2 regions of the Streptomyces sp. MMCC 100 genome follow, and region 1 is predicted to be linked to the other one. Evidence: riboswitches for the same ligand, from Rfam matches in the RefSeq annotation. Region 1 holds a riboswitch; the other holds the start of a gene.
What was found. A riboswitch is a leader RNA that binds a small molecule or an ion and turns the genes downstream of it on or off. The one in region 1 is predicted to bind glycine.
Positions count from the first base shown of each region.

Region 2: another riboswitch for glycine. It lies ahead of gcvP (aminomethyl-transferring glycine dehydrogenase); the one in region 1 lies ahead of gcvT (glycine cleavage system aminomethyltransferase GcvT).

Region 1 covers NZ_JBGORK020000001.1:6,390,491-6,396,387, reverse strand. The annotation lists gene ABS735_RS29470 (L-serine ammonia-lyase) at 1-1,043, opposite strand, end outside; gene glyA (serine hydroxymethyltransferase) at 1,143-2,405, opposite strand; gene gcvH (glycine cleavage system protein GcvH) at 2,420-2,797, opposite strand; gene gcvT (glycine cleavage system aminomethyltransferase GcvT) at 2,921-4,039, opposite strand; glycine riboswitch at 4,079-4,194, opposite strand; glycine riboswitch at 4,195-4,288, opposite strand; gene ABS735_RS29450 (AAA family ATPase) at 4,466-5,134, shown strand; gene ABS735_RS29445 (enhanced serine sensitivity protein SseB) at 5,214-5,897, shown strand, end outside.
Region 2 covers NZ_JBGORK020000001.1:2,455,234-2,461,130, forward strand. The annotation lists gene ABS735_RS11310 (bifunctional nuclease family protein) at 1-297, shown strand, start outside; gene ABS735_RS11315 (MerR family transcriptional regulator) at 489-1,175, shown strand; gene ABS735_RS11320 (DNA polymerase IV) at 1,286-2,704, shown strand; gene ABS735_RS11325 (PRC-barrel domain-containing protein) at 2,748-3,125, opposite strand; glycine riboswitch at 3,276-3,371, shown strand; gene gcvP (aminomethyl-transferring glycine dehydrogenase) at 3,549-5,897, shown strand, end outside.

The sequences.
Region 1 (5,897 bases):
CAGGCGGAGCCGACCTCGCCCTGGCAGCCGACCTCGGCGCCGGAGATGGAGGCGTTCTCCTTGAAGAGCATGCCGATCGCGCCGGCGGCGAGGAGGAAGCGGACCACGCCGTCCTCGTCGGCACCGGGGACGAAGTTCATGTAGTAGTGCAGGACCGCGGGGATGATGCCGGCCGCGCCGTTGGTCGGGGCGGTGACGACCCGGCCGCCGGCCGCGTTCTCCTCGTTCACGGCCATCGCGTAGAGCGTGATCCACTCCATGGCCAGGGCCTGCGGGTCGCCCTCGGAGCGCAGCTTGCGCGCGGTGTTCGCGGCGCGGCGGCGGACCTTCAGGCCGCCCGGCAGGATGCCCTCGCGGGTCATGCCGCGCTCCACGCACGCCTGCATCACGCGCCAGATCTCCAGCAGGCCCGCGCGGATCTCGTCCTCGTCGCGCCAGGCGCGCTCGTTCTCCAGCATCAGGGCGGAGATGGACAGGCCCGTCTCGCGGGCCAGGCGCAGCAGTTCGTCGCCGGTGCGGAAGGGGTACTTCAGGACGGTGTCGTCCAGGACTATGCGGTCCGCGCCCACCGCGTCCTCGTCGACGACGAAGCCGCCGCCGACCGAGTAGTAGGTCTTGGTCAGCACCTCGGCGCCCTGCGCGTCGTACGCCCACAGCGTCATGCCGTTGGCGTGGTACGGCAGGGCCTTGCGGCGGTGCAGGACCATGTCGTCGTCGTAGGAGAAGGCGATCTCGCGCTCGCCGAGGAGGCGGATGCGGCCGGAGGATTTGATCGTCTCGACGCGGTCGTCGGCACTCTCCACGTCCACCGTGCGCGGTGAGTCGCCCTCCAGGCCGAGCAGCACCGCCTTGGGGGTGCCGTGGCCGTGGCCGGTGGCGCCGAGCGAGCCGTACAGCTCGGCGCGGACCGAGGCGACGGAGTCCAGCAGCTCCTCGTTGCGCAGGCGGCGGGCGAACATGCGGGCCGCGCGCATCGGGCCGACCGTGTGCGAGCTCGACGGGCCGATGCCGATCGAGAACAGGTCGAAGACCGAGATGGCCACGGGGACTCCTCAGAACGGGGGTGGTGCGGAGGGTGGTGCTCCGGGTGGGCGCCGGACCTGCTTGTGGCGGACGCGGCGCCGCACCCGAAGGCGTGGTGTCTACTTGTTCAGACCCGGGTACAGCGGGTGCTTGTCGGCCAGGGCCTTCACCCGGGCCTTGAGGGCCTCCGCGTCGTAGGACGGCTTCAGCGCCTCGGCGATCACGTCCGCGACCTCGGCGAAGTCCTCGGCGGTGAAGCCGCGGGTCGCCAGGGCCGGCGTACCGATGCGCAGACCGGAGGTCACCATCGGCGGACGCGGGTCGTTCGGGACGGCGTTGCGGTTGACCGTGATGCCGACCTCGTGGAGGCGGTCCTCGGCCTGCTGTCCGTCCAGCTCGGAGTCACGCAGGTCCACCAGGACCAGGTGGACGTCCGTGCCGCCGGTCAGGACGGAGACGCCCGCCGCCTTGGCGTCGTCCCGCACCAGGCGCTCGGCCAGGATGCGGGCACCCTCCAGCGTACGGCCCTGGCGCTCCTTGAAGTCCTCGCTCGCGGCGACCTTGAAGGCGACGGCCTTGGCGGCCACCACGTGCTCCAGCGGGCCACCCTGCTGACCGGGGAAGACGGCGGAGTTGATCTTCTTGGCCAGCTCGGCCGTGGAGAGGATCACACCGCCGCGGGGGCCGCCCAGCGTCTTGTGCGTGGTCGTGGTGACCACGTGGGCGTGCGGGACCGGGTTCGGGTGCAGGCCCGCCGCGACCAGACCGGCGAAGTGCGCCATGTCGACCATCAGGTAGGCGCCGACCTCGTCCGCGACCTTGCGGAACGCGGCGAAGTCCAGCTGACGCGGGTACGCCGACCAGCCGGCCACGATCAGCTTCGGCTTCGTCTCCTTGGCGAGGCGCTCGACCTCGGCCATGTCGACCTGGCCGTCGTCGCCGACGTGGTAGGGCACGACGTTGTAGAGCTTGCCGGAGAAGTTGATCTTCATGCCGTGGGTCAGGTGCCCGCCGTGGGCGAGGTTCAGACCCATGATCGTGTCGCCGGGCTTGAGCAGCGCGAACATCGCGGCCGCGTTGGCCTGGGCGCCCGAGTGCGGCTGCACGTTGGCGTGCTCGGCGCCGAAGAGCGCCTTGACCCGGTCGATGGCGATCTGCTCGACCACGTCGACGTGCTCGCAGCCGCCGTAGTAGCGGCGGCCGGGGTAGCCCTCGGCGTACTTGTTGGTGAGGACCGAGCCCTGGGCCTCCATGACCGCGACCGGGGCGAAGTTCTCCGAGGCGATCATCTCGAGGGTGGACTGCTGGCGGTCCAGCTCGGCGTCGACGGCGGCGGCGACGTCGGGGTCCAGCTCGTGCAGGGGTGTGTTCAGAAGCGACATGCGGTCGGGACTCCTCAGCCGGCGGTGAAGGCGGTGTACTCGTCGGCGGAGAGCAGGTCGGCCGGCTCGTCCGTGATCCGCACCTTGAACAGCCAGCCGCCCTCGAAGGGGGCGCTGTTCACCAGCGACGGGTCGTTGACGACGTCCTCGTTGACCTCGGTGACCTCACCGGAGACGGGGGAGTACAGGTCGGAGACGGACTTGGTCGACTCCAGTTCGCCGCAGGTCTCGCCCGCGGTGACCGAGTCGCCGACCTCGGGGAGCTGAACGAAGACGACGTCACCGAGTGCGTTGGCCGCGTGCTCCGTGATGCCGACCGTCGAGGCGCCGTCCTCGGCGCCCGACAGCCACTCGTGCTCCTTGCTGTAGCGCAGCTGCTGGGGGTTGCTCATGGCCTGAATTCTCCTGTACGCGAGGAAGTGGCTGGTGAAGGGGGTGGCGGGGCGGAGTGGGACGACGAAAGAGCCGCCGGGAAGGCCGCCGGGAAGGCTGCCGAAGAGGGCTGTCGCCCAGTGTTACTTCTGGCGCTTGTAGAACGGCAGCGCCACGACCTCGTACGGCTCGTGACTGCCCCGGATGTCCACACCGACGCCCTCCGTGCCCGGAGCCGCGTGCGCGGCGTCGACGTACGCCATGGCGATCGGCTTGCCCAGCGTCGGGGACGGGGCACCGGAGGTGACCTCGCCGATCACCTCGCCGCCGGCGACCACCTGGTACCCGGCGCGCGGGACCCGGCGGCCCTCGGCGACCAGGCCGACCAGGACGCGGGGCGGCTCGGAAGCGGCGCGCTCGGCGGCCTCGGTCAGCGCGGCGCGCCCGACGAAGTCGCCCTCCTTCTCGAACTTCACCACCCGGCCGAGACCGGCGTCGAACGGCGTCAGCGCGGTCGTCAGCTCGTTCCCGTACAGCGGCATGCCCGCCTCCAGGCGCAGCGTGTCCCGGCAGGACAGGCCGCACGGGACCAGTCCGGCGCCCTCGCCCGCCTTGGTCAGCGCCTGCCACAGCTCGACGGCGTGCTCCGGCTTCACGAACAGCTCGAAGCCGTCCTCGCCGGTGTAACCGGTGCGCGCGATGAGCGCGGGAACGCCCGCGACCGTGCCGGGCAGACCGGCGTAGTACTTGAGGCCGTCCAGGTCGGCGTCGGTGAGCGACGCGAGGATGCCCGGGGACTCGGGGCCCTGCACCGCCAGCAGCGCGTAGGCGTCGCGGTCGTCGCGCACCTCGGCGTCGAAGCCGGCCGCGCGCTCGGTCAGCGCGTCCAGGACGACCTGGGCGTTGGAGGCGTTGGCGACGACCATGTACTCGGTGTCGTCCAGGCGGTAGACGATCAGGTCGTCCAGGATGCCGCCGTCCTCGCGGCAGATCATGGTGTAGCGGGCGCGGCCCGGCTTCACGCTGCCGATGTTGCCGACCAGCGCGAAGTTCAGCAGCTCGGCCGCCTGCGGCCCGGTGACGGTGATCTCACCCATGTGCGAGAGGTCGAAGAGACCGGCACGGGTGCGCACCGCGACGTGCTCCTCGCGCTCGGAGCCGTAGCGCAGGGGCATGTCCCAGCCGGCGAAGTCGGTCATCGTCGCGCCCAGCGCGCGATGCGTGGCATCGAGCGCGGTACGGCGCAGTTCGGTACTGCTCATCGGTCGGTCGTCTCCCAGGACAGGACGTGGCGAGGTCGGTCCTCCCCATCTGTCATCGGAACCTGAGAGGTTCGCCACGGCCACCGGAGTACGGCGATCAGGGCTTGCACCTTGGGTGGGACAGCCGTCGGGGGCGGTCCGCTTTTCAGATGTGCCTCGCCCGCGCGGTAACGGTGCCTGAGAGATTCAAGGGAGGGACTTGCTCCTTCGGCGCCCCGGCGCGGCCGGGGACTCTCCCGCGCGGATTCAAACGGCCGGTATGCAGTTGGCGTCGCCATCATTGCACGCCGGGTCGATCCATGGCAGACCGTGATCTGTAACCGGCTTGTGGCAGTAAGCGAACGAAAACGCGAGACCTGCGCATTACCTTCTCTTTACACTCGACGGGGAGGGACTCGTGAACCGCCCCAGGGGAGGACGATCACGGTGAACAGGACCACGGCGTACGCCACGACCTCGGGACTCGCGCTGCCCAAGCAGCCGGCCGCTCCGGCGACCGAGGCGTGCGCCCCTTCGCCCACGCCCGTCGTCCGTGACCTCAGGGACCGCGACGGCCGCAGCCCGCACGCTCTGCTCTTCGGCCCCCGGGACCTGGTGGTGATCACCGGCCTGCCCGGCAGCGGCAAGTCCACGCTGATGCGGCGCACCGTGCGCGGCGGGCGCGTCGACTCCCAGGACACCCGCGACCGCTGGGACCGCCGCATGCCGCGCCTGCTGCCGTACGCGCTCTACCGCCCCCTCGTCCGCCTCGCCCACTACGCCGGACTGCGCCGCGCGCTGCGCTCCGGCGAGGGCGTCGTCGTGCACGACTGCGGCACGCAGGCCTGGGTGCGCGGCTGGCTGGCCCGCGAGGCCCGCCGCCGGGGCGGCACCCTGCACCTGCTGCTGCTCGACGTCGGCGCCGACGAGGCCCTGGCCGGCCAGCGCGAACGCGGCCGGGGCGTGTCGCAGTACGCGTTCCTGCGGCACCGCGCGGCCAACTCCCGCCTGCTGCGCGCGGTGACCGAGGGCGCGCTGCCCGCCGGCTGCGCCTCGGCGGTCGTCCTCGACCGGGCGGCGGCGGACACCCTGCACCGGATCGCCTTCACGGGGTGACGCACGGTAGGGCGCCGGGGCCGAACGGGTTAGCCTTTCAGCCACGAACAGCGGTACCAGGCAGGCGGTAGGTAGGCAGATGGACTTCCCGGCACAGGCGCACCCCCATCCGCACGGCGGGTGGCCCGGCAACGAGCTGGAGGAGGTGCTGTCCGCCTCCCTCGGCGTCCCGACGGCCGGCGGCCGGATCGTGGAGGTCCTCGGCCGCAGCTTCCTGTGGATACCCCTGCCCAACGGCGGCGGCCCGCACAGCGGCCCCCTCGACCTGCCCTCGCTGGAGATCGACGGCCAGGCCTACGTGCCGGCGTTCAGCTCCGAGGAGCAGTTCCGGCAGGTCGCCGGGGCGCAGATGGCGTACACCGTCGCCCCCGCCGCGGAGTTCGCCCGCGGTCTGCCCCCGCAGGTCGGCATCGTGGTGAACCCGGAGGGCGTGGTGGGCATCCCGCTGCCGCCGCCCGCCGTGGCCGAGCTGTGCCGGGCCGGACGCTCCCCGCTGGACGGGCCCGCGTCCGGCGGCCGGGTCCGCCTCTTCGAGCCGGACTGGCAGGACGACCCGGTGGACTTCCTGGCCGCCGCCTCCGCCGAGTTCGCCGCCACCGGCGTCGTACGCAGCGCGCGCCGCTGCCTGGCCGCCGTCGAGACCGCCGACCCGGTCCTGTACGTCGGCGTCGAACTCGCCCACTGGGAGGGCGACGCCCGCGCCCTCCCCCTGGAGGCCCTGGGCCGCGCCCTGACCAAGTCCCCCCTGAAGTGGCAGGTCAAC
Region 2 (5,897 bases), 3.9 Mb from region 1:
CTGTTCAAGGACGTGCTGGAGGCCGTCGGCCAGGAGCTCACGGAAGTGCGCATCACCGACCTGCGCGACGGGGTCTTCTACGCCGAGCTGGTCTTCGCGAGCGGGGTGGAGGTCAGTGCCAGGCCGTCCGACGCCATAGCGCTGGCCCTGCGCACCGGTACGCCGATCTACGGCAGCGACACGGTCCTCGACGACGCCGGCATCGCCATCCCGGACGAGCAGGAGGACGAGGTGGAGAAGTTCCGCGAGTTCCTCGACCAGATCTCGCCCGAGGACTTCGGAAGCAGCAACCAGTGACGCATGCGGCCGGGGGCGGTTCAGGGCCGGGCGCGGCCCTGTCCGGGCACATCCGGCTAGCCTTTCCCGGGATCGGGCACGGGAAACCACTCGTAGGGTGATTATCACTCGGCGTGCCGAGTGTGGCGATCGTTGACGCACCCTTGGTGACTGCCTACCTTCGAGGAGGCACGTCAAGGACGGAGGTCGGCGTGAGAATCAGCGGCGACGGTACGGTTGGGGGTGGCCCCGGGCACAGCCTCGGGGCAGGCGGTCCGTACCCTCCCCCGGGCTCCCGGCTTCGCGCAGGCGCGGGCCACGCCCGGCACGGTGGCGCGGCCGATCCCGGTCCGCAGCGACCGGCAGCCGTGGCGACCAGCGGAGGGGCGACGTCCATGGCGTCCGAGCAGATCGGCTATCGCGGGCCGACGGCCTGTGCGGCCGCCGGCATCACCTACCGGCAACTCGACTACTGGGCCCGCACGGGCCTCGTCGAGCCCAGCGTGCGGCCCGCGCACGGGTCCGGAACGCAGCGGCTGTACAGCTTCCGCGACGTGGTCGTGCTGAAGATCGTCAAGCGCTTCCTCGACACCGGAGTGTCACTGCAGAACATCCGCACCACCGTCCAGCACCTGCGGGAGCGCGGCTTTCGCGACCTGGAGCGGATGACGCTGATGAGCGACGGCGCGACCGTCTACGAGTGCACTTCTCCCGACGAGGTGCACGCCCTGCTCCAGGGCGGCCAGGGCGTCTTCGGGATCGCCGTCGGCGTGGTGTGGCGTGACGTGGAGAGCGCGCTGTCCCAGCTGCACGGGGAGCGGATCGACACGGGGGAGACGCTGGTCGGGCACAATCCTGCCGACGAGCTGGCCCGGCGGCGGAACAACAGGGCGGTCTGAACCCCGACGCGGCCCCGGGTGTCCTCCCGCCGGTGGTGGCGCGACGCGCCCCGGGTGTCCTCCCGCCGGTGGTGGCGGCATTGTCAGTGGCGTAGGGCAGCATCGGAGATGTGAGAACCGCGCCCACGATCCTGCATCTCGACATGGATGCCTTCTTCGCCTCGGTGGAGCAGGCGTCCAAGCCGAGTCTGCGCGGGAAGGCCGTGGTCGTGGGCGGCCTCGGACCGCGCGGCGTGGTCGCCACCTGCTCGTACGAGGCGCGGGTGTTCGGGGTGCACTCCGCGATGCCCATGGGCCAGGCACGTCGGCTCGCGCCCCACGCCGCCTACCTCGTTCCGCGCTTCGAGCTCTACCGGTCGATCAGCGAGCAGGTCATGCGGCTGCTGCGGGAGCTGTCGCCCCTGGTGGAGCCGTTGAGCCTGGACGAGGCCTTCGTGGACCTGGAGGCCGGCCAAGCGGCCTGGGACGCGGAGTCGGCGCGGCTGGCCGGGGCGAAGCTGCGCACGGACATCCGCGCCGTCACCGGCCTCACCGGCTCCGTCGGGCTCGCCGCCTCCAAGATGCTCGCCAAGATCGGCTCGGAGGAGGCCAAGCCCGACGGACTCGTGCTCATCCCGCCGGGGACGGAGCGGGCCATGCTGGAGCCGATGACCGTGCGGACGCTGCCCGGGGTGGGGCCGGCCACGGGAGACCACCTGCGCCGGGCGGGGATCACCACGGTCGGCGAGATCGCCGAGGCCGGCGAGGACGAGCTGGTACGGCTGCTGGGCAAGGCGCACGGCCACGCGCTGTACGCCATGGCGCTGGCGCGTGACGAGCGGCCGGTGGTCGCCGAGCGGGAGACCAAGTCCGTGTCGGTCGAGGACACCTACGACGTGGACATCCACGACCGGGTGCGGGTCGGTGTCGAGGTGGGGCGGCTGGCGGACCGCTGCGTGCGTCGGCTGCGCGCCTCCGGTCTGTCCGGGCGGACGATCGTGCTCAAGGTGCGCAGATACGACTTCTCCACGCTGACGCGCTCGGAGACGCTGCGCGGACCCACCGACGACCCCGCGGTGGTGCGGGAGGCCGCCGCCAGACTGCTGGACTCGGTGGACACCACGGGCGGCGTGCGGCTGCTCGGGGTGGGCGTCAGCGGTCTCGCCGACTACACGCAGGAGGACCTGTTCGCACAAGCGGCGGGGGATCGTCCCGAGGTACCGGCCGAGGAGCCCGAGACCGGGCCCGTCGAGGAGCACAGCCCCTCGCCCGCCGAGCGCCGGTGGCCGGCGGGGCACGACGTACGGCACGCGGAGCTCGGGCACGGGTGGGTACAGGGCAGCGGCCTCGGGCGCGTCACCGTGCGGTTCGAGACGCCGTACTCCGAGGTCGGCCGGGTGCGGACCTTCCCGGTGGACGACCCGGAGCTGACCCCGGCGGACCCCCTGCCGCTGGTCGCCCCCGCGGTGCGAGGATCCGGTGGAGAACCCGCGGGAGGACCCGCTGGCGGACCCGGTGGGGGCGGGCCCGCGAGACGGGCGGCCGGGTAGCGCGGGCGGCCGGGTATTGCGGGCGGTGCGGCAGCTGTCGTCGTCAGCTGTCGTCGTTGCCCTTGCCGGCCAGCTTGCCGAAGTCGCGGTCGGGGGGCGGGGGAGCGGCCGCCACGTCCAGGCCGTAGTGGTGGTAGAGCTGGAGTTCCTGTTCCGGCGAGAGGTGACGGCCGACGCCGAAGTCGGGCGCCTCCTTGATCAGGGACCGGTCGAAGGGCACGCGCAGGGTGCCGTCGACCAGCTCGCTGGGCTCCAGGGGGACGAAGGCGTCCCTGCTGAAGAGGCCGGTCCGTATCGCCGCCCACTCGGGGACGCCGGTGGCATCGTCGAGGTACACCTCGTCCACGGTGCCGATCCTGGTGCCGTCGCGGTCGAACGCCTTGCGGCCGATCAGGTTCCGCGGATCGATGTCAGTACGCACGGGGCCCTCCACTTGATCGCACCACTGGGCCGCACTGGGGTCGCACACCAGCCGCCTAATCATCCGTAAGTACTACAAAAGAGCACATGTGGCGGGTCGGCCACTCGAAGTTCGCGCGAGTGCCTCGCTGGTACGCTGGCAAACGGCTGCTGACCCCGCGCGGGAGAGTTCTCCGGACACCGCCGGAGACGCCGAAGGAGCAAATCCTCCCCGGAATCTCTCAGGCTCACGTACCGCACGGACGAGGTCACTCTGGAAAGCAGGGCGGGTGTCGACGGCTTCCGCTCTCACCGACGGTGAAAGCCGGAAGGGCCCACGGGCTCGTCCGGTGAAGCTCTCAGGTTGAGATGACAGAGGGGGAGGCCGTCCGGGTACCCGCGCCGTGGTGCCCCTCGAAGGTCGTCAGACCAGGAGGCCTCCGCAATGACCGCCCATCGCACTCCGCTCTCCGAACTCGAACAGGCCATGCCGTTCGAGCAGCGCCACATCGGCCCCGACCACGAGGCCAGGGCCAAGATGCTCGCGCAGGTCGGTTACGGTTCGCTCGACGAACTGACGGCCGCCGCGGTGCCGGATGTGATCAAGAACGCCGACCGGCTCGACCTGCCGGGCGGGCGCTCCGAGGCCGAGGTGCTGGCCGAGCTGCGCTCCCTGGTCGACCGCAACCAGGTCCTCGACTCCATGATCGGCCTCGGCTACTACGGCACCTTCACCCCGCCGGTCATCCTGCGCAACGTCATGGAGAACCCGTCCTGGTACACGGCGTACACGCCGTACCAGCCGGAGATCTCCCAGGGCCGGCTCGAGGCCCTGCTGAACTTCCAGACGATGGTCGCCGAGCTGACCGGGCTGCCCACCTCCGGTGCCTCGCTGCTCGACGAGGGCACCGCCGCCGCCGAGGCGATGGCGCTCTCCCGGCGCATGGGCAAGAACAAGAAGGGCCTGTTCCTGGTCGACGCGGACGCCCTGCCGCAGACCGTCGCCGTGATACAGACCCGCGCCGAGCCGACCGGCGTCGAGGTGGTCGTCGCCGACCTGAGCGAGGGCATCCCGGCCGAGGTCGCCGAGCGGGAGATCAACGGCGTCCTGATCCAGTACCCGGGCGCTTCCGGGGCCGTACGCGACATCAAGCCGGTGATCGACCGGGCGCACGAGCTCGGCGCGCTCGTCACCGTCGCCGCCGACCTGCTCGCCCTCACGCTGCTCACCTCGCCCGGCGAGCTGGGCGCGGACATCGCCGTGGGCACCACCCAGCGCTTCGGCGTGCCGATGGGCTTCGGCGGGCCGCACGCCGGCTACATGGCCGTGCACGAGAAGTTCGCCCGCAGCCTGCCCGGCCGTCTGGTCGGCGTCTCCGTGGACGCCGACGGCAACAAGGCCTACCGCCTGGCCCTGCAGACCCGCGAGCAGCACATCCGCCGCGAGAAGGCCACCAGCAACATCTGCACCGCGCAGGTGCTGCTCGCCGTCATGGCCGGCATGTACGCCGTCTACCACGGCCCCGAGGGGCTGCGGGCCATCGCCCGGCGCACCCACCGGTACGCCACGATCACCGCTGCCGGCCTCGCCCAGGGCGGCGTCGAGATCGTCCACGGCGCCTACTTCGACACCGTCACCGCGCGGGTGCCCGGCCGGGCCGGCGAGATCGTCCACGCCGCCCGCGAGAACGGCATCAACCTGCGCCTCGTCGACGCCGACCACGTGTCCTTCGCCTGCGACGAGACCACCACGCGCGCCCAGGTCGGCGGCGTGTGGCTGGCCTTCGGCGTCGAGGGCGACGTCGAGGCACTGGACGCGGAGGCCGGGGAGACTCTGCCCGGGGCGCTGCTGCGCACCGACGACTTCCTGACCCATCCCGTCTTCCACCAGCACCGCTCCGAGACCGCGATGCTGCGCTACCTGCGCCGCCTCGCCGACCGGGACTACGCGCTGGACCGCGGCATGATCCCGCTGGGTTCCTGCACCATGAAGCTCAACGCGACCACCGAGATGGAGCCGGTCACCTGGCCCGAGTTCGGCGCGCTGCACCCCTTCGCGCCCGCAGATCAGGCGCAGGGCTACCTGACCCTCATCCGCGAGCTGGAGGAGCGGCTGGCCGAGGTCACCGGGTACGACAAGGTCTCGCTGCAGCCCAACGCCGGGTCGCAGGGCGAGTTCGCGGGCCTGCTCGCCGTACGCGGCTACCACCGGGCCAACGGCGACGAGCAGCGCACCGTCTGCCTCATCCCGTCCTCCGCGCACGGCACCAACGCCGCCAGCGCCGTGATGGCCGGCATGAAGGTCGTCGTCGTCAAGACCGCCGAGGACGGCGAGATCGACGTCGAGGACCTGCGGGCCAAGATCGAGAAGCACCGCGATGAACTGGCCGTGCTGATGATCACGTACCCCTCCACGCACGGCGTGTTCGAGGAGCACGTGGCCGACATCTGCGCCCAGGTGCACGACGCGGGCGGCCAGGTCTACGTGGACGGCGCCAACCTCAACGCCCTGGTCGGCCTCGCCAAGCCCGGCCACTTCGGCGGCGACGTCTCCCACCTGAACCTGCACAAGACCTTCTGCATCCCGCACGGCGGCGGCGGTCCCGGCGTCGGCCCCGTGGGCGTACGGTCGCACCTGGCGCCGTACCTGCCCAACCACCCGCTGCAGCCCACGGCCGGTCCGCAGACGGGTGTCGGCCCGATCTCGGCGGCGCCCTGGGGCTCGGCCGGCATCCTGCCGATCTCCTGGTCGTACGTCCGGCTGATGGGCGGCGAGGGCCTCAAGCGCGCCACG